DNA from 4 places in the Kribbella sp. NPDC049227 genome. Region 1 is predicted to be linked to each of the others. Evidence: riboswitches for the same ligand, from Rfam matches in the RefSeq annotation. Region 1 holds a riboswitch; each other region holds the start of a gene.
The links. A riboswitch is a leader RNA that binds a small molecule or an ion and turns the genes downstream of it on or off. The one in region 1 is predicted to bind thiamine pyrophosphate.
Positions count from the first base shown of each region.

Region 2: it holds a riboswitch for thiamine pyrophosphate, as region 1 does, so the genes downstream of both, thiS (sulfur carrier protein ThiS) here and ACGFH6_RS21435 (purine-cytosine permease family protein) in region 1, are expected to answer to the same signal.
Region 3: it holds a riboswitch for thiamine pyrophosphate, as region 1 does, so the genes downstream of both, ACGFH6_RS08505 (NUDIX domain-containing protein) here and ACGFH6_RS21435 (purine-cytosine permease family protein) in region 1, are expected to answer to the same signal.
Region 4: it holds a riboswitch for thiamine pyrophosphate, as region 1 does, so the genes downstream of both, thiC (phosphomethylpyrimidine synthase ThiC) here and ACGFH6_RS21435 (purine-cytosine permease family protein) in region 1, are expected to answer to the same signal.

Region 1 is NZ_JBICST010000004.1:758,261-763,284, reverse strand. Features, by position in the region: gene ACGFH6_RS21450 (RNA polymerase sigma factor) at 30-539, shown strand; gene ACGFH6_RS21445 (methylated-DNA--[protein]-cysteine S-methyltransferase) at 536-1,102, shown strand; gene ACGFH6_RS21440 (class I SAM-dependent methyltransferase) at 1,227-1,907, opposite strand; gene ACGFH6_RS21435 (purine-cytosine permease family protein) at 1,935-3,263, opposite strand; TPP riboswitch at 3,257-3,383, opposite strand; gene ACGFH6_RS21430 (alpha/beta fold hydrolase) at 3,404-4,066, opposite strand; gene ACGFH6_RS21425 (hypothetical protein) at 4,063-4,923, opposite strand; gene ACGFH6_RS21420 (DUF3152 domain-containing protein) at 4,964-5,024, opposite strand, start outside.
Region 2 is NZ_JBICST010000009.1:27,294-32,317, reverse strand. Features, by position in the region: gene ACGFH6_RS36655 (DUF6807 family protein) at 1-1,143, shown strand, start outside; gene ACGFH6_RS36650 (thiazole synthase) at 1,140-1,916, opposite strand; gene thiS (sulfur carrier protein ThiS) at 1,918-2,124, opposite strand; TPP riboswitch at 2,115-2,231, opposite strand; gene ACGFH6_RS36640 (YceI family protein) at 2,267-2,779, opposite strand; gene ACGFH6_RS36635 (MFS transporter) at 2,825-4,018, opposite strand; gene ACGFH6_RS36630 (DUF5937 family protein) at 4,094-5,024, shown strand, end outside.
Region 3 is NZ_JBICST010000002.1:366,635-371,658, reverse strand. Features, by position in the region: gene ACGFH6_RS08530 (hypothetical protein) at 1-436, opposite strand, end outside; gene ACGFH6_RS08525 (hypothetical protein) at 453-728, opposite strand; gene ACGFH6_RS08520 (helix-turn-helix domain-containing protein) at 805-1,395, shown strand; gene ACGFH6_RS08515 (DUF4937 domain-containing protein) at 1,419-2,033, shown strand; gene ACGFH6_RS08510 (hypothetical protein) at 2,065-2,556, opposite strand; TPP riboswitch at 2,853-2,970, shown strand; gene ACGFH6_RS08505 (NUDIX domain-containing protein) at 3,007-3,405, shown strand; gene ACGFH6_RS08500 (SgcJ/EcaC family oxidoreductase) at 3,443-3,871, shown strand; gene ACGFH6_RS08495 (MFS transporter) at 3,843-5,024, shown strand, end outside.
Region 4 is NZ_JBICST010000008.1:112,488-117,511, forward strand. Features, by position in the region: gene ACGFH6_RS33685 (hypothetical protein) at 1-234, opposite strand, end outside; gene ACGFH6_RS33690 (lysophospholipid acyltransferase family protein) at 379-1,125, opposite strand; TPP riboswitch at 1,177-1,309, shown strand; gene thiC (phosphomethylpyrimidine synthase ThiC) at 1,300-2,919, shown strand; gene ACGFH6_RS33700 (transposase) at 3,166-3,723, shown strand; gene ACGFH6_RS33705 (hypothetical protein) at 3,720-4,274, shown strand; gene ACGFH6_RS33710 (RDD family protein) at 4,278-4,898, opposite strand; gene ACGFH6_RS33715 (RDD family protein) at 4,981-5,024, opposite strand, start outside.

The sequences.
Region 1 (5,024 bases):
ACCGGTGTCCCTCACATTCGGGGGGCGGGATGCGTTCTACTGTCGTGATGGCTCCGGAGAAGGTCGTGCTGCCACCGTTCCAGGCGCTTGTCGACGAGCACTGGCGAGACGTGGCACGGCTGGCGCGAGCCCTGGCAGGACCGGTGGACGGCGACGACGTGGCCCAGCGCGCGTGGGAGAAGGCGTTCGCCGCCTACCCCGGCCTGACGTCGGCGAAGAACCTGCGCAGCTGGCTCCTGACCATCACCGCCCGCTGCGCGACCGACCTGCACCGGGCGCGCAAACCACAAAGACCTTTGGACGAAGCGCCGCCGGTCGCGGTCGAAGGCCCCGATGCCGCCGACTGGCCGGATCCCGACCTCTGGCAGGCGGTCAACGAACTGCCCGAACGCCAGCGCTTCGCCATCACGCTCAAATATGTCGGCGACCTGGACCACCACGGCGTGGCCGCCGCCCTCGACACCACGCCCGCCGCATCGCGCCGGCTCGTCAGCGACGCACTCGCGGCCTTGCGCAGCAAACTCGGAGTGAACGCATGAACGACCTCGAGAGCCGGCTGACCCGGTTCGCCACCCCAGACCTGAAACCACCCGTCCTCCCGGACGCCGACGTCGCCTACACCCTGCACGACACCCCGATCGGCACCCTGCTGCTCGCGATCGCGAACGGCCGCGTGGTGGCCAGCTCCTTCGGCGACGAGGAGACCATGACGAACCGCCTGGCCCGCGCGGTGTCCCCGCGCGTCCTGCGGCAGCCCCGCGCACTGGACGACGTACGACGGCAGCTCGACGAGTATCTGGACGGACGCCGGCACGAGTTCGAGCTGGAGGTGGACCTCGCACTGGCGACGCCGTTCCAGCGGCTCGTGCTGACCGATCTGCCGCTACACACCAGCTACGGCGCAACGACGACGTACGGGCGGGTCGCGGGGGAGATCCACAAGCCGAAGGCGGCCCGTGCGGTCGGTACGGCGCTGGGCGCGAACCCGGTGTGCGTCGTCCTGCCGTGCCACCGGGTGATCGGCGCGAGCGGTGCGCTGACCGGATACGCCGGCGGACTCGACGCGAAGCGTTTTCTGCTGAATCTTGAATCGAAAAGCTGAGTTTTCCGGAATCGCCGGAGCTCGATTTACACTCGGAATAGAAAGGAGCAGATCCCCAGTGTGGAGTGGGGATCTGCTTCTTTGTTTTCCCTTGCCTGCAAGGGACAACGGATTACCTGACGAGTCAGTCAGTTGCCGGTTGGCGGATCTCCAGGATGAGCCGGCGACGGCCACCCCAGTCCCGTTTGTAGACCTTGAAGTTCTCGATTCCGGCGGCCGCACAGAGCCGGCCGTAGCTCATCTCGTCGTGGATGAAGTGCACGCTGCTGGTACCGAAGTGCTCGGTGGTGACGATCCGGTGCTCGGGGCCCTGGCGCATCCCGTTGGCGATCTCGCCCGCCGTCGCCGGCCCCCAGGCCGGGCCCTCGATGATCGCGATCCCGCCCGGCTTCAGCACCCGGGAGATCTCACAGATCGTCGACAGTTGCTCCTCCTCGCCGAACAGTTCGTGGAACGCCGTCCACAGGCAGATCACCGCGTCGAACGAGTCCCACTTGTACGGCAGATCGGTCATCGAGCCGATCGCCCAGTCGATCGACAGTTCCTCCTCGGCCGCCTGCGCCCGGCCGGCCTCGATCAGGTTCGGGGAGATGTCGAGGGCGCGCACGGTCTTGCCGGCCCGGCGCAGCGGCAGCGCGACCCGGCCGTAGCCACAGCACAGGTCGAGCACCGACTCGCGGTCCTCGAGCAACTCCTCGACGGCCTTGACGATCGCCGCGTCCCGCTCGGGCGTGGTACGCGCGGCCAGTCCTTCGGCCCCGAGTTCCGCGTACTCAGCCCGGCTACGCAGTGCGGAGTTCAGCATGACGGCAAGTATCCCGGTTACTCCGGGTCAGTTGTCCAGCGGCCGGCGCCCGATCCTGCCCAGCACCACCGCGGCCAGCATCGAGACGACGATCGACGTGTACGTCGCCCCGAGCCAGGAGGGCACGGGCTGGTCGTTGAACAGCCGCTGCTGGACGCCGGTCCAGAACGGCGACCAGCCGGACACCGTGCCGGGGTTGACCAGCTGGTACGAGACGAAGCCGATCAGCCAGGCGACGGCCGGCTGCCAGCGGAAGCGCGCCGTACCGGACACGTCCCAGTTCATCTTGCTGACCACGAAGAAGTCGGCGATCGCCACCGCGAACAACGGGATGAAGACCGAACCGATCAGGTAGAGGAACTGCGTGTAGTTGCCTAGGTCAACCAATAGTGCGATGGCCGTGGCGACCACGCCGATGCCGACCGAGATCCACCGCCGGTCGATGTGACCGATCAGGTTGTGCGTGGCCATCGTGGTCGAGTAGATGTTCGCGTAGGCCTCGTCGACCTCGTCCACCAGCAGCACGAGCAACGCGATCGCACCGGCGGGCAGTGTGACCAGCGCGGTGATCACGTCTTCGCTGTTGGTCTGCAGTGTGGCGACTGCGAAGACACCCAAGGCGTAGTACGCGATCGCGGCCAGGCCGTAGCCGAGTGCGGAGCCCCCGAAGGCGGCCTTGTTCGTGCGCGAGTGCCGCGTGTAGTCGGCGGCCAGCGGCGCGAACGACACCACACCGGCGGCGGCCAGGTCGACGGCCGGCCAGAAGCCGAACACGCTGTCCTGCGGCAGATCGTGCACCGGCTTGCTGAGCACCTGCACGAACAAGTAGACCGACGCGATCAGCACCAGCCAGACCATGAACTTCCGCAGCACCTTCACGCTGCCCAGTGGCCGTACGGCCATCGCCGTGGCGATCACTCCCGCCACCAGGACGAACAGCCAGCGCCACCGCTCGCTCGTGACCGCGACCGCGGCCTGGGCGATGACGATGATCTCCATCGTTGCCCAGCCGACGTTCTGGGCGACGTTCAGCACGGTCGGCGCGATCGAACCGCGGCGGCCGAACAGACCGCGCAGACTCGCCATCGCCGGTGCGCCGGTCTGCGAGCCGAACACGGCTGCGCCGCCGAGCACGAGCGCGCCGATCCCGCAGCCGACGACGACCGCGAGCAGGCCCTGCGCGAGTGAGCCCGTGTACGCCGCCACCAGCGCACCGGTGACCGGGCCGAACAGCGAGATGCCGAAGTTCCCCCAGAGGGTGAACTGGTCCAGGAACCCGAGCGTGCGCGGAGAGTCCGTGGTGAGGACGAGTGGCGCCTCGGTCTGATCGGCAGGACGAACAGCAGTACTTGTCATGGTGACCCGCTCCCTACGCCGGCATTACCCGGTCAGGTTCAGGCGGTCGGCGACCCGGCTGTGCTCAGCTCGTCGCCCTCTCAGCCCGCGCGTTCGGTGCGAGCTCCCGCAAGGATTGCTACCGCGTCAACGATAACGCGTCAGACAGGATCCGGCGCGGCGGCCGCCCGCTGGATGAGAGCGGCCAGTTCCGGACCGTTGGTCACCACCGGCATGTGCGCGCCGGTCGGTAGCGTCCGCGCCTCACCGTGGCACAGCTCGGCCAGCCGCACGACCCATTCGGACGTGGACACCAGATCGTGCCGGCCGCGCACGATCATGACCGGCGCCCGCACCCTGCCGATGACCGCGGCCAGATCGTGGCGCCTGGCCGCTTCGCCGGCGCGCGCGATCGAGGACAGCGTCGTACGGGCGTACTGCGGCGTGACGACCCTGATCAGCCGCGGCGAATCCGGTACGGCCGAACCCAGCCAGCGAGCGGCCAGGTCCACCCAGCTCGACGTCCGGATGTCCCCGCTCGGTGCGACCAGGACCAGGGCGTGCACCAGTTCGGGGAAGGCGATCGCGGTCTCGACCACGATCTGGCAGCTGGCCGAGTGGCCGACCAGGACCGATCGCTCGCGGATCTTGTCCGCCAGCACAGTCCCGAGTGCCTGTGGACGCAGATCCTCCCTGGCGCCGGCCGGTTCGCCGTACCCGGGCAGGCTGACCAGGAGGTACGGCGTGGTGAGGTGTTCGACGGTTCGGTCGTACGACGCCGGCCCGAGGCCGAGACCCGGGACCAGGACGACGGGGACGTTCACTCCCAGGGTGGCCGGTCCGGGCGGGCCTGGACGACCGGGTTGCCGAGCTCCGGTTTGAGTTCGCGGTAGCCGAGGGCGAAGCCGGCCGCGAGGATCAGCAGGCCGAGACCGCCCCAGCCGTACGCCGTGGGCAGCCGGTCCACCGAGTCGTCGATCGCGCCCAGGCCGGTCGACAGGACCATGATCAGCCAGATCAGGATCGGGATCATCGACACCGCGACCAGGAGCAGCCCGCCGAGCTCGACCGGATCCGGCTGGCGGCCGGCCCTCCGGCGGGCGAGCACGTCCCGGCCCCACATCCAGAGCGCGACCGCGCCGACCAGGAGCAGCAGGAGCTGGCCGATCGTGTCGATCACGTCGGTGCGCAGCGGGTGGTTGAGCGGCGAGCCAGGAGCCTGGGAGATCTCCCGGAGGGCGACCCGCTGGATCGAGATGACCAGCAGGCCGTAGACGCCGGCGATGATCGCGGCGAGCAGGACGACCCGGGCGGCGCGGGGATCGCGGGGCGCGACGGGTTGGTCCCGCCCGTACGTCGGCAGCTCATGCTGCTGCGGATGCGCGGGAGGGCCGTAAGGACTGCCAGGCCGGTAGTTCGGCGGCTGGCTGTACGGCGATCCGCCGGAATCGGGCGCCCCCTGCGACTGACCTGGTCCAGCGCCGACGGGCGGAGGGCCGTACTGGTCTGGTGGGGAGCTGTAGGGCTGGGGCGGGGCGTAGTGGCTTTGCTCGGGGGCGCTCTGCGGTCCGGAGCCGAACGTGCCGCCGCCGTACGGGGCAGGTTTGGCGTACTGGTGATCCTCGCCGGACTGCTCGGGCTCATCGCCCCGGCCGTAGGTCGGGAAATCCTGTGACGACATCGCTGCTCCCTCCCCTCCGACTCAGCTTCTCACGGACGGCTCAGGTTGCCTTGATCGTGGGCCACGCATTCGGCAGGCAGCCGCCCAGCCCTTTGGTCTGC
Region 2 (5,024 bases), on a different contig from region 1:
GATCTGGTCGCGTTCGGGTTGCTTGCCCGGCTCAACGAAGTGGGCGTCGCCGTACCGGCCGATGTGTCGGTCGCCGGGATGGACGACATCGGGTTGTCGCGGTTCGCCGTCCCTTCGCTGACGACGGTGCGGGTCCCGCAGCAGGAGCTGGGGGAGCTGGCCTGGCGTCGGTTGTACGCCGCGATCTCCGGTGTGGATGCCGAGGTGGACGGCGTACCGGACCTTCGGCTGGCGGTGCGGGCGAGCACGGGGCCGGTGCCGCAGGCAACGCAGCTGACCGGGGACGCTCCGGGTGAGAGGGTCGGGTGGCAGCAGCAAGGGGACAGGTTCGTGCTCGGCGGTGATTCCGTGCCGCTCGCGCACTACGAGTTCGGGCGGCGAATGCCGCAGGTGCATTCGCCTCGGCCGTACCTGCACCCCGTGCGGACGCTCGGCGGTCACCCGCTCACCGAGGTCAGCCCGGTCGATCACCGGCACCACTACGGCGTCTCGCTGGCCGTTGCCGGAGTCAACGGTACGTCGCACTGGGGCGGACGAACCTTCCTCCCGGACCGCGGACCGACGCTGCTCCCGAACCACGGTCAGCAACGCAGCCGCGGCGTCGCCGTCGACGGCAACGCCCTGACCGACGAGGTCACCTGGTACGACGAACAGGGCCGCCCGCAACTCGCGGAGCGCAGGCTCCTCCGCGGAGCACTGGCCGAGGGCGGCTGGCGGCTCGACTGGGAGAGCGTCTTCACCGCCCGCTACGGCCCGGTCCGCATCGACAGCCCGGCCACCACCGGCCGCGCCGGCGCCGGGTACGGCGGCATCTTCTGGCGTCTTCCAACGGTCGAAACCACAACCGTCCTCAGCGATTCCGGCGAGGGGACCGACGCCGCCTACGGATCGACCAGCCGCTGGCTGGCCTTCATCCAGCAACGCGCCGACGCGTTCACCACACTGCTTCTGTTCCAGCCCGGTGACGTTCGCCCGTGGTTCCTCCGCTCCAAGGATTACGTCGGTGCCGGTCCTGCCCTGGCCTGGGACGGTCCCCTGGACCTGCAGCCAGAGCAGGCGGTCTCGTTCTCCCTGAGTGCACTGCTCCTCGACCACCCGGTGGACCTGTCCCAAGCACGCACCCTGATGGGACGCCTGCTCTAGGAGAGGGACGCGATACCCGTCACTGGGGAGGATGCGAGGGCGGAGTGCCAGCGGCGCGGGACCCGGCCGGCCAGGCGGGCGGCGCGGCCGGCGGCGACCGCGTCGCGCATCGCGCCCGCCATCAGGGCAGGCTTCTCCGCGCGCGTGACCGGGGTGGCGAGCATGACCGCGTCACACCCGAGCTCCATGGCCAGCGCCGCGTCGCTCGCCGTACCGATTCCGGCGTCGACGATCACCGGGACGTTCGCGGCCTCGGCGATCAGCGCGAGGTTGTGTGGGTTGCGGATCCCGAGCGCGGAACCGATGGGTGCCGCCAACGGCATCACCGCCGCACATCCCGCCTGCTCGAGGCGGCGGGCGAGGATCGGGTCGTCGTTCGTGTACGGGAGCACGATGAAACCGTCGGCCACCAAGGTGTCCACGGCATCCAGCAACTCGACCGGGTCCGGCATCAGCAAGTGGTCGTCGGCAACGACCTCGACCTTGATCAGGTCGGTCCGCAAGGCCTCCCGGGCCATCCGCGCCGTGAGCACCGCCTCCGCGGCGGTGTGGCAGCCGGCCGTGTTCGGCAGCACCTCGATACCGTGCTTCGCCAGTACGTCGAGGACCGAGCCCTCGTGGCCGGTGCCGAGCCGGCGCATCGCGACCGTGGTCAGTTGGGTGCCGGAGGCAAGCAATGCCTCCTCCATCACTTCCAGGTTGGCCGAACCGCCCGTGCCCATGATGAGACGCGAGGTGTACGCCCGCCCGCCGAGCTCCAGTGGGTCGTCCATGTCAGCCTCCCTGGACCGCGCTGACGATCTCGACCCGGTCGCCCGGCTTGAGCGTGGTACCGGCCCACTCGCTGCGCGTGAGCACGGTCTGGTTGACCGCGACCGCGATCCCGGTGGTGCGGTCGGAGTACTCCTGGATCAGGTCGGCAACGGACTTCCCCGGTGCGACCGTGGTCTCTGTACCGTTCACCCAGACGGATTCCTGCATCGCTTCCTCCCTACGCCGGAATTACCCGATTCAGGTTCAGCGGTCGGCGACGCCGTACACAGTCGCCCTCTCAGCCCGCTCCGGTGCGAGCTCCCGCGGCAGTTCGACACTAACCACCAAAGGCGATCGAGACAACCCAGGGTCAGGAGATGCGGGTCGCCCTCAGGTCGAGGTGGAGGTCCAGTTTCTGGGCGACCATGAGGTTGGTGGCCGCGTTCCAGTTGACCGACCAGCGTTTGCGCAGCAGTGGAAGGGATCCGGTGAAGGCGACGCCGTCGTCGGTGCCGGTCAGCTCCAGCGGTACGACGACCGGCCGGGTGGCGCCACGGATCGTGAGATTCCCCGTCACCGTGAACGTCGTCACACCCGTCCGGCTCACCTTCGTGGACCTGAACTTGATCGACGGAAACGTCTCCGCGTCGAGGAAATGCTCACGCAACGCGGCATCCCGCCGCCGGTCGCCGGTCTGGATGCTGTCCGCCTGAATCGTCAGATCCGCCGTGGACCGCCCCGGATCCTCCCCATCCAGGCGAAGTACCCCACTGAACACCTCGAACTGCCCAGGAACCCGGGGCCCGACCGTATGCCGCGCCGTGAACCCCAACCTCGACCGCGCCGCATCCACCGCGTAGTCCCCGGTCAATTCCCTCAACATCGTCGTCGTAGTCATACAGGTACGACGAGACCGCCATCCGAACTGTCAGGCTTCAGGACCAGGCTTCAGGACCAGGCGGAGAAGGGCGAGGCTTGCGAGTGCGGCGACGAAGGCCGGGACCGCCCACCAGCCGAGGGCGTGGTAGAGGCGTACGGCGGTCCAGGAGCCGAGGCTGCCGGCGGAGTAGGCGCAGACCATGTACGCCGTGTTCATCGCGCTGCGCCGGCCGGGGTCGAGTTGGTACATCCGGGTGACGTTCGCGACCATCCCCGACTGCATCGACACATCGAGGACGAGTACGCCGGCCACGAGGAGCGTGAGTCCCAGCGCACCACCGGCGTACGCACCCAGCATGAGTGCGGCGGCGAGAACTGTTCCGACCAGGATCCAGGCCGTCACGGCGTCCGGCGTACGGCGATCGACGATGCGACCGGTCCACGGGACGACGGCCATGGTGGCGATCGCGACCAGACTGATCCAGCCGAGCGCGCCGGCTCCGAGGCCGAACGAATCCTGCAGGACGAGGACCAGGGTCGCCCAGGTGCCGGTGAAGCCCGCGAACGTGCAGGCCTGGTAGAACGCCGATCGACGCAGCCCGCTGCGCAATCTCAGTTGGTCGAAGGGCCGGCGCAGGTACTGCGGGAACTCCGCCGGCTCGACGTACACCGGCACGGGCAGCCGGGTCCACGCGACCGCGGCGCACACCAGCGCCAGTACGGCGGCACCCAGGTAGGCGTACCGCCAGGAGTACTCCTCGCCCAGGAACCCGGCGATCGCGCGCGACAGGATCATCCCGGGGATGCCCACGCTGAGCAGGATGCTGTTGATGCTGCCCAATCGCCGCGACCCGGTCATTCCCGCGACGTACGGACCGATGACCGGCGATGCCACCGTCGCACAGCCCATCAGGAACGACGCGATCACCAGGACCGGCAACGACGGTGCCGCCGCGGCTGCGAGCGCAAAGACCGCGACACCGGCGAACAAGATGGTCAGCAGCCGTCGCTGCGCCCCGGTGTCACCCAGCGGTACGACGGTCAGGATGCCAACGGCGTACCCGGCCTGCGGCGCGGTCACGACCAGCGCCGCGTCCGACAGCGGTACGTGCAGCGACGCCGCGACGGATGGCAGCAGCGCCTGCGGGAAGTAGACAGTCCCGACGCCGACAGCCGAACACACGGCCAGTACGCCGAGCAACGTCGTACGCGGTCGTGCGTCGACGGCAACCTCGGTACTCATGCCCCGACTGTTGCCGGGCATCACGGCGACCTGAGAACGATTTAGGATCGGGCTACATCAACTAAGGGGACAGACGTGCTCACCTATGAGCTGACCTCGCGGGACCTCGAGGACGTCCGGTTCGCGATCTCACCGGCGGCCGAGACCGTGCTGTCGCTGCGGGCGCTGCAGGACCCCGGCCGGTTCCCGCTGCAGTTGCCGTGGGTGCGGGCGGTCCAGCCGTTGCTCGAAACGCTCGACTGGGACGTGCTGCGCTGGCTGGTCAACCACAGGATGGGGAGCCCGGACTTCCTCACGCCGCGTCCGACCTCGCCTCTGACGCAGATCAAGGAAGAGCTCGACGTCATCGGCGCGGTCGACCTGGAGACGTTCGAGCGGCAGTTGATCGCGGTGAACGGTGAGCTTCCCGCTGCGCTGGCCGGACCGGATGGGGTGGCGAAGGTGGTTGATGCGCTGCGCGAGTACTGGCAGACGGTGATCGCGCCGTACTGGAACCGGATGCGTACGCTCCTGTCCGCCGACATCAGCTACCGCGGCCATGTCGTCACCCAGCGAGGAACGGGCGCGATGCTGAACGAACTCGGGCCGGCCATCAGCTACCGCGACGGCCTGCTCCGGGTCGACCGCGTGAGCGACCCCAGCCGGACCGAGAGCGTCGCCGGCCGCGGCCTCGTACTCCAGCCGACCCTCTTCGGCCCGCACGCCGTCATCCCGTTCGACATCGGCGCCGAACCGCTCCTCGGCTACCCGCCCCGCGGCCAGGCCAACCTCTGGTCCGTCGTCGACCCACCGTCACGGCGCGACCTGGCCCAACTCATCGGCACCGCCCGAGCCCGCATCCTCGAACTCCTCACCCACCCCCGCACCACCACCGACGTCGCCGCCGAACTCAAGGTCACCCCCTCCGCCGTCAGCCAGCAGCTCCAACTCCTCCGCCGTACCGGCCTGGTAGAACCCCAACGCACCGGCAAACAGGTCCTCTACAAACCCACCCAACTAGCCGCGC
Region 3 (5,024 bases), on a different contig from region 1:
AGCGCTGCCAGGTGTAGCGCCAAGGGATGACGGCCAGGATGACGACGACGAAGGAACAGCTGAACAGCACGTCGCCCGCTGCGGCGTTCAGGTCGTTGGCGATCAGGTGGGGAAGCGCGACCACACCGAACCAGATGACCTTCCAGCCCGCCTCGAACAGCAGGATCGGCAGCATCTGTACGGGGTATCTGAGCCCCAGGAACGCCAGCAACGACATGGCCGTCAGCAGGCAGACAACAACCCCTTCCATCACCGGCAGCGATCGAGCGTCCTGCAGCAGAACCGGCCACTTCACGACCGCGAGTCCCACCCCCGTGAACGCGTACCCGAACCGCATGGTGTTCAGCCGCCGGGTGGTCAGCTCCTGATGGCGTCGTGGACTGGGTGTTCGTACGCGTGGTTCGACGGGAACGGTGGCATTGTTTCGTGCACTCATGGCGTGCAGTCCTTTCCTACTGGTTGTGGCGGGTCAGAAGGCGTCGGCGCAGCCGGTACAGCTGCGGCATCAGTCCGTAGATCACGATCGGTACGGCGATGGTCGCGAGGACGAACGTCCGTACGACAGGCGTGAGCGTGCCGAGCCAGTGACCAAGGGCGAGGTTGAGGGCGGTGAGGGTCGGGAACACGGCCAGCCAGATCATCAGGGCCAGCTGGTGCTTGGTCGGCGGTCCAGGTACGGCGGGCTCGGACGTCGGATGGGGCTTCGGACTGAGCGATGGTGTGGTCATGCTCCAAGGCTGGGGCTGGGTGGGGCGTTCGGCTACGAAGGTTGCTGTTTGTGGGAATTGGGGGTCAGATGTGTTCGTGGAGGACACCTCAGCGGCGGAGATCGCCGCGGTGCTCGAGGGAGTCGGGGGACGGCTCAAGCGACTGCGCGCGCGGCGCCGGATGACCCTCACCGAGGTTGCAACAGCGACGGGGATCTCGAAGAGCACGATGTCGCGGCTGGAGACCGGACAGCGTCGGCCGACCCTGGAACTGCTGCTCGCGTTGTCGCAGGTGTATCGGGTGCCGCTGGACGACCTCGTCGCCGCACCAGTGCAGGGCGATCCACGGATCCGCCTCAAGCCCGGTCGGGTCAAGGGCCGGACGGTGATCCCGCTGACCCAACAGCCCGATGGCACGCAGGCGTGGAAGATCGTCATTCCGACCAGCAACGTCACCCCGGAGCTCAGGGCCCACGACGGCCACGAGTGGATCTACGTGCTGTCCGGCCGCATGCGCCTCGTCTTCGGCGACGAGGACTGGGTGCTCGGCCCCGGGGAGGTCGCCGAGTTCAGCACCGAGAAGCCGCACTGGTTCGGCAGCACCGGCAACGAGCCGGCGGAGATCCTCAGCATCTTCAGCCGCCCCGGCGAACGGATGAATGTCCGGCGAACGACTCCGCACGCGTAGTCGTCGCGGTATACGTTGGTCGAGTGCTGCTGAAGTGGATCCGGTGCGCGGTGAGTGATCGGGGTCTTTTCGATCAGGGGCAACAGGACTGGGCAGGTCTCCAAGGCATCCCGGGATTCCTCGGCCAACGCGGCGGTTGGGACACGAATGCCTCGAGCACCGCTCACATCTTCGGCCTGTGGGCGGAGCCTGGAAGCTATCAGGCCTTCATGCGCGGACCGCACGATCAGCTCGCCAAGCGCCAGGTCGGGACCTACACGGACATAGATGTACGGGTGTACGAGACCTTGCAGATCATCGGTCATCCTCCCGGAGACGTTGCCGGGGGCGAGATGCTGCGGGTGGCGCGCTGCGAGGTCTACCCGCCACGCGTCAGCCACTTCACCGACGTTCAGGCCTCGGTCTGGAATCCGGGCATGATCCGAGCGCCCGGATTTCAAGGCGGGCTCCTCGCCCGGCGGGACGCGAACGAGTTCCTGGTCGTGACGCAATGGGAAAGCGCTGTGGCCCACAACGAGTACCGGCGGGAGCACTTCCCACGACTGCACGAACGCGCCGAACCGACGCGCGACCTCCAGTTCATGATCGGCCACGAGATAACACTCGAAACGGCCTGGTACGTACCGCCCACAACCTAACGGGGCTCAGAGTGCTGTGGTCATTCCGGCTTCAGCCTTGCGTGGGCACCAACCCGTTGCTGTGGGCGGATTCGGCGCTCATCCGGAAGGTGCCGTCGTCCGGGTTGCCGGTGGCGAACCGGGCGGAGACGGTCAGTACTTCGTTCCCTCGCAGGGCGTCCACGCGGGCCGGATAGCAGTCCGGCGTGGGCTGATTGACGCCGGCGCAGACAGGGTAGCTGGCTTGCACGGTGTCACCGATGTGCCTGATCGTCGTTGGCGAACCGATGTTGAAATCGTTCGCATACGCAGTGTTCAGGACGAACGCACCACCCGGCGGGGCGGGATTCGTCCAGGTCAAGGTGACCTCGCCTGAGGTCCCGGAGGCACACGGCGCCTGGCAATCGGTGACAACCGCACTGAGCAGTCGCGGTGGTTGTGGAGTCGGCAGCGCGTTGCCGGCGTTGGCTGCAGGCGCTGCCGCCACGGCGGTGCCGAACACGAACAACATCGGCGCCAAAGCTTGTCGGATGCGTACTTTCATGGTCGTACGTCTCCTCACCAGTTGGGACGGGAAGCAGTCTCCAACCGCATGTCGAACAACGCAGGTTCGGGCTGCCGACACCTACATACGCGCTCGCCGTTCGTTCGGTTCAACGCAACACAAAGTCAATGAGCTGCGGTCCAGGCCTCCGTGCCGGTGCCGGCGTCCAGTTGCCGAGCGCCACCATTGACGCTGCTCGATGACGGGGTATCGTGATCAGACATCGGTCGCCCGTTCGAGCAACAACCGGGTCGTTGTCCGGCACGCTGCCGGACGACGTGAGGGTGGCCGGTACAACTGGAGATCGCGGGAGCTCGCACCGAAGTGGGCTGAGAGGGCGGCTGGATGACCGGCGCCGCCGACCGCCGAACCTGTCCGGGTAATTCCGGCGTAGGGAGTGCATGTGACAACCATCAGCAACGCGTCGGCGCGGATCGACGGACAAGCGTCGTGACTGTTCAGCATCGGGTCTCCGTCGGTGTGTTCGTACAGGGCGATCGCGTGCTCATGTGCCATCGCCGCCCAGACCTGTCGTGGTATCCCGACGTCTGGGACTTCCCGGGCGGGCATCTCGAGGACGGTGAGACAGCCGTGTCCGCCCTGCGGAGGGAAGCCCGGGAGGAGCTCGGGATCGAAACCGGCGAACCCTGTCTCGAGCTGGACCGGTGGATCGCCGACGACGAGGACATCACCTTCGTCCTGGTTCGGAACTGGAAGGGGACGCCCGAGAACCGCGCGCCCGAGGAACACGACGACCTGCGCTGGTTCACCCTTCCAGAGTCGCTGGAGCGTAACCTGCCTGATCCCCGCTATCCGGACCTCCTCGGTCGCGTTCTGCTCGGGGAATGATGGCGCAGCTCGCCATTGTGCCGAAGGCCGACTGCCGATGACGGCGAGACCAGCCGCACAGCAGCGGCCCACCGACGAAGAGGACTACCGGAGCATCCGGGAAGTCATCGCGGAGATGGACCATGCACTCGCTGATCTGGATGCGGCGAGATTCACCGCGAGGTTCACCGCGGACGCATCTTTCACCCCACCGACCGGGCATCGGTTGACGGGCTGGGACGCGATCAAGGCGTACCACCAGAGGACGATGTCGGCCGCGCCGACTGGCTGCCACAGTCGCTACACGGTCGACGGGATGAACTTCCCCGCCCCGGACGTGGCCGTTGTCTGTGTCCGGCAGCAGATCACCCTGGCCGAGGGCGCCATCCGCAGTGTCGGTACTTGGGTGTTCGTCGAGAAGGAGCGCGTTTGGTGGATACAGGCTGTCCACATCACCGGTGACGAAGACAGTGCCGGTTCTCGTTGATCCGCTAGCGGCGGATTCGTACCGTCTGCGGCTGCTGGTCGTGGTGTTGGCGATCACACAGACTGTTGGCTACGGGGTCTTGTACTACGCCTTCAGCGCGATGCTCGGGCCGATGAGTCGTGACCTCGGCGTGACGACGGCGACTGTCGCCGGTGCGATGACGACGGCGCTGCTCGTCGCGGCGGGTCTGTCGGTGCCTGTCGGGCGTTGGCTCGACGCGCATGGCGGGCACGGACTGATGACCGCGGGCTCGATTCTGGCGGTGATCGCCGTACTGCTCTGGTCGCAGGCCCACAACGCGGTTCAGTTGTACGGCGCCTTTGTCGCGATCGGCGTCGCCTCGGCGATGGTGCTGTATCCGGCCGCGTTCGCGGTCGTCGTCGCGGTCGCGGCGCCGGCGAAACGGACCAGCGCGATCCTCGGGATCACGCTGATGGCAGGCTTCGCCAGTTCGATCTTCATCCCACTCACGGGCCGGCTGACCGCCGATCGGGGATGGCGGGCCACGGTGCTGATCCTCGGCGGCATGCTCGCAGTCACGACTGTCCCGCTTCATGCGATCGCGGTACGACGTACTGCCCGAAGACCCGGCCCCACGGCGGTACACCGCGCCTGGCCGCGCCGAGTCTTGAGGGATCCGGGCTTCTGGTTCCTCGCCGGCGGATTCGTTCTCCATCACGCCGCGCTGGGTGTGATCGCTGTTCATCTCGTGCTCTACCTGACCGTCCTCGGTCACCCACCAGCTGTTGCATCGACGCTCGCCGGGCTTCTCGGCGTCCTGTCGGTGACCGGCCGCGTCGCCAGCACGATCTCCGTCCGGTGGTTGCCCATGGCCACCATCACTGCCGTCGTACTGTCGGTGCAGGGTGTCGCGATCGCGGTGCTGCCGCTGATCGGCACGCACATCGTGGGTGTGGTCGTCTGTCTGGTGCTGTTCGGTCTCGGCTTCGGCGTGTCGGCCATCGCGACGCCGGCCATCGTCCTCGATCGCTACGGCGCCAAGGGTTACGCAACGATCGCAGGCATCCTGTCGACGCCAGTCGCGATCGCCGACGGCGTCGCCCCCCTCGCCGGCGCAATCCTCGCCAGCTCAGCCGGCTACCGGTCCCTCATCCTCTCCGTCGGCGGTGTCTCCCTCGCAGCCGCCACATCC
Region 4 (5,024 bases), on a different contig from region 1:
ACGCCAGTACCCCCGGCTGCCGATGCTGTCCAGGCTCTCCAGCGGGAACCAGCCGTTCTGGCAGCGCCTGCCGTTCACAGCGGACTCGACCTCGCGGGCGCGGTCCGCCGGCAGGTCCTGGACGGCCCAGTCGACGAAGTAGACGCCGGCGTCCGGGATGTGCTCCGCGACATGCGGTGCCACCGCGAGCATCCCCGGTTCGAAGAGATGCAGCTCTTCCGGTGAATCGAACACAACCTTCCCCGCCTACCCGAGTACCGCCGCCGACCGGCCGGCGTCACAGGGACCCCCCAGGTTTCCTGCACTGTCAACAAGAGCCTTTCGTACCCTCGGGGTCACCCGGGGGTCAAGGTCTTGTCCGCGTTACTGACGGTGTGCTTACTTGCGGCGGGCCGCCCGCCGGGCGAGCTCCTCCTGGTCCAGGCGTTCCGCTTCCGCGGGTGACGGGGCACCACCGCCGTACGACGCGGGCAGCCACCAGGCGCCGGCCGGCTGCTCGGGGTAGTCGCGGATGGTCCGATCGAGCATCCCGGCCATCGTCGTGCGCAGGTGCGCGGTCGCCTCGGCCGCGTCGTCGTCGGTGTCGACCGTGATCGGCTCGCCGACGGTGATCGCGATCGCGCGGTGCCGGGAGAAGTCGCGCGGATGGTCCTTCGTCAGCATCCGCTGCGTCCCCCACAGGATCAGCGGGATGACCGGTACGCCGGCCTCCGCGGCCATCCGGACCGTGCCGGACTTGAACTCCTTCAGCTCGAACGACCGGCTGATCGTTGCCTCGGGGAACACCCCGACGATCTCGCCGTCGTTCAGGTAGCGGATCGCCTCCCGGTACGACGCCGTACCCGCCGACCGGTCCACCGGGATGTGGTGCATGCCGCGCATCAACGGGCCGGAGTACCGGTTGCGGAACAGCACGTCCTTGGCCATGAAGCGAACCAGCCGCTTGCTCGGCACCGCACCGAACCCGCCCAGGATGAAGTCGACATAGCTGATGTGATTCAGCGCGATCACCGCGCCACCGGTCCGCGGCACGTTCTCCGTCCCGGTCATCCGGATCTTCAGGTCCAGCACCTTGAACGCGGTCTTCGCGAAGCCGATCACGGGCGGGTACACGAGGTCTCGCATCCCCCGACGCTACCGGCCCGGTCAAGACGACGGGTTAGAGTAACCGTGACAATTGGAGATCGCGGGAGCTCGCACCGTAGCGGGCTGAGAGGGCGGCTGGCAGGAGAACGACACCTGTCCGGCGCCGCCGACCGCCGAACCTGTCCGGGTAATTCCGGCGTAGGGAGCAGCACAGTGACTGTCAGCACGATTCGGCCCACTGTCACCACCGGCCCCATTTCGGGCTCGGAGAAGATTTATCGCGGCGAGCTGGAGGTTCCGGCCCGCCGCGTCCACCTCACCAACGGCGAACACTTCGACCTGTACGACACGTCCGGTCCGTACACGGACGCGTCGGCGCGGATCGACGTACAAGCCGGTCTGCCCGCGCTTCGGCGGGACTGGATCGCCGGGCGCGCGCCGCTGACCCAGTTGGCGCATGCGCGAGCCGGCACCATCACCGAGGAGATGGAGTACGTCGCCCTGCGGGAGGGCATGGACCCGGAGTTCGTCCGGTCCGAGGTCGCGCGCGGCCGGGCCGTGATCCCGGCGAACCGGCGGCACCCGGAGAGCGAGCCGATGATCATCGGGAAGAAGTTCCTGGTGAAGGTGAACGCGAACATCGGCAACTCGGCGGTGACCAGTTCGGTCGAGGAGGAAGTGGAGAAGCTGGTCTGGGCCACCCGGTGGGGCGCGGACACGGTGATGGACCTGTCCACCGGCAAGAACATCCACGAGACGCGGGAGTGGATCCTGCGCAACTCGCCGGTGCCGATCGGGACCGTGCCGCTGTACCAGGCGCTGGAGAAGGTGAAGGGCGATCCGGCCGACTTGTCGTGGGAGGTGTACCGCGACACGGTGATCGAGCAGTGCGAGCAGGGCGTCGACTACATGACCGTGCACGCGGGCGTCCTGCTGCGGTACGTCCCGCTGACCGCGCGGCGGGTCACCGGGATCGTGTCGCGAGGCGGGTCGATCATGGCCGCCTGGTGCCTCGCGCATCACCAGGAGTCCTTCCTGTACACGCATTTCGCCGAGCTGTGCGACATCCTGCGCGAGTACGACGTCACGTTCTCACTCGGCGACGGTCTCCGACCGGGATGTATCGCGGATGCCAACGACGCGGCCCAGTTCGCCGAGCTGCGGACCCTGGGCGAGCTGACGAAGATCGCCTGGGAGCACGACGTCCAGGTGATGATCGAGGGTCCGGGGCACGTGCCGATGGACAAGATCGCCGAGAACGTCCGGCTCGAGGAGGAGCTGTGCGGCGAGGCGCCGTTCTACACATTGGGGCCGTTGGCAACTGATGTGGCTCCGGCGTACGACCACATCACCAGCGCGATCGGCGCGGCCCAGATCGGCTGGCTGGGTACGGCGATGCTTTGCTACGTCACGCCCAAGGAACACCTCGGCCTGCCGGATCGCGACGACGTGAAGACCGGCGTGATCACGTACAAGATCGCTGCCCACGCGGCGGATCTGGCCAAGGGACACCCGGGGGCGCAGGCCTGGGACGACACGTTGTCGAAGGCAAGGTTCGAGTTCCGCTGGGAGGACCAGTTCAACCTCTCGCTGGATCCTGACACCGCGCGGTCCTTCCACGACGAGACCCTGCCGGCCGAGCCTGCCAAGACCGCGCACTTCTGCTCGATGTGCGGCCCGAAGTTCTGCTCGATGCGGATCACCGCCGACATCCGCGCGTACGCCGAGGAACGCGGCCTGACCTCCACCGAGGCGATCGAGGCCGGCTTCGCCGAGATGTCGGAGACCTTCAAGGCCCACGACAAGAAGCTGTACCTGCCGCTCGCCGAGTGAGCGTCCTGTTTCCCGCTGACTCTCGGTGAGATCCGGGGGGCGAGTCGAGATGCCTCGGCCCCCGGATCCAGCGGAGAATTAGGGGACCGGCGGTTCTGCGAGGCGATCACGAGGAGTGATCGGATGAACCGATTCAGGTTTTTTCCTTCACTCTACGTGAATAAGACTGTAGCCTTAACAGCGTCGGGAAGGAGGTGCAGCACAGTGGTCTTCGTTCTCACGGTAGATCAGCGGGGCAGCCGAAGCATGACCGATCTCGTACCCGAGCTACTGAACATCCTGAACCGCCGGCCGCGGCGGACCGGATTGCTCCGCAAGTTCGAGCGGACGGCCGGCGACGAGGTGCAGGGCGTGCTGTCCGAAGCGCGCGCCACGATCGACGTGATCGTCCAGCTGCTGCGCGCCGACACCTGGTACATCGGGCTCGGAGTCGGTGCGGTCGCACAGCCTCTGCCGCGCAGTACGCGGGCTGGCAGCGGGGACGCGTTCGTGTTCGCGCGGGAGGCGGTGAACCGGGCCAAGTCGAGCCCGCACCACGTCAACGTGGTCGGCTCCGACGCGCACTGTGCCGAGCAGGTCGAGACGGTGCTGTGGCTGATGGCTTCGGTGCTGCGGCGGCGGAGCGACCGCGGGTGGGCTGTCGCCGACCTGCTGGCCGAAGGGCTCACCCGGCGCGAGATCGGCGTGAAGCTCGGCATCAGTCAGTCCGCGGTGACACAGCGGGCCCAGGCAGCCGGATTCGCCGAGGAACAACGTGGACGAGTGCTGGCGGCCGAGCTACTCGACGCCGGAGCCACCGCGTGACGGCACTCATCCTGTCGTTCACGGCCGTCGGCCTGATCCTCGCCGTGCTGGCGTGGGTCCCCAAGGCCGGGTCGACTCTCGAGATCGTGCTCAGTGGCGTGATGCTTGCCTGCCTGATCACCGTCGGCGTCCTGCTGCTGGCCGGTGACGGTGTCGAGGGCTGGCGCGAGCGCTGGTGGAACGTGCTGCTCCTGCTGGCCGGCGGGCTGGCGGTGACCGGTGGCGGCCCACTGACGACCTCTGTGCTGGCTCTCGTCGACCGGGGCAACACGAGAGCGCAGTCGACGCAGAAGGCCGGTGAGGTGCTGCGCGGCGGCGCTCTGATCGGTTCGCTCGAGCGCCTGGCCATCTACGCGGCGCTGGTGGCCGGCTGGCCCGAGGGACTGGCGATCGTGCTGGCCATCAAGGGCCTGGCTCGCTATCCGGAGCTGCGCAGTCCCGACCAGCCGGCTTCGGTCACGCCCCAGGCGGTCGCCGAGCGGTTCATCATCGGCACGTTCACCAGTGTGCTGTGGGCAGTGACCTGCGCCGGCTTCCTGCTGTCGCGCTGACCCTCAGTCCCTGACGACGTACGTCGACATGACCTTGTCGTGCCAGGTCTGCTTCTGGTCGTCCCACAGCGGCCACAGCAGGTTCAGGAAGCAGGCGTTGTTGAACAGCCCGCTGAGGAACTCGCGCAGGAACGACTTGCCGGCGCCCACCGGCTGGAAGTACACGGAGTCGACCAGCCGCAGGTTCAGCGCGCTCTTGCCGACGCTGCGCCCGGTCCTGCCCTGGCGGAAGACCCGGTTCCACAGGGTCAGGCCGATGCTCGCGGCGATGCCGAGCACGAAGAGGATGATCGCGTAGGCCTGCGGGCCGTCATCGGGATAGGTGTTGTTCTCGCGGGTCGCGATGTTCGCGATGAGTACGCCGTACCCGATCAGGATCGGCACGGAGCTGATCAGGGAGTCGATGAGGAAGGCGCCGGCCCGCGGGCCCCACTCGGCCAGCGGGACCTGGGGTCCGTAGCCGTAGCCGTACTGCGGCTGCCCGTACGGCGGCGGCATCTGCCCATACGCGTAGGGCGGTTGACCGTACTGCTGCTGACCGTACGGGCTGTAGCCCTGCTGCTGGTGACCACCCTGGTAGGGCCGGCCGTCCTGCCCGTACGGCGGTGGCGTCGGTGTACTCACCGCGGCATCGTATTGCCCCGCGCCGGGAACGCCGAACGCCGCGGCCTGAACAGGCCACGGCGTCCGGACGAATGCTGAAACGTCAGAGCTTGATGACGTACGTGTTGTTGATCTTGTCCGCGAACG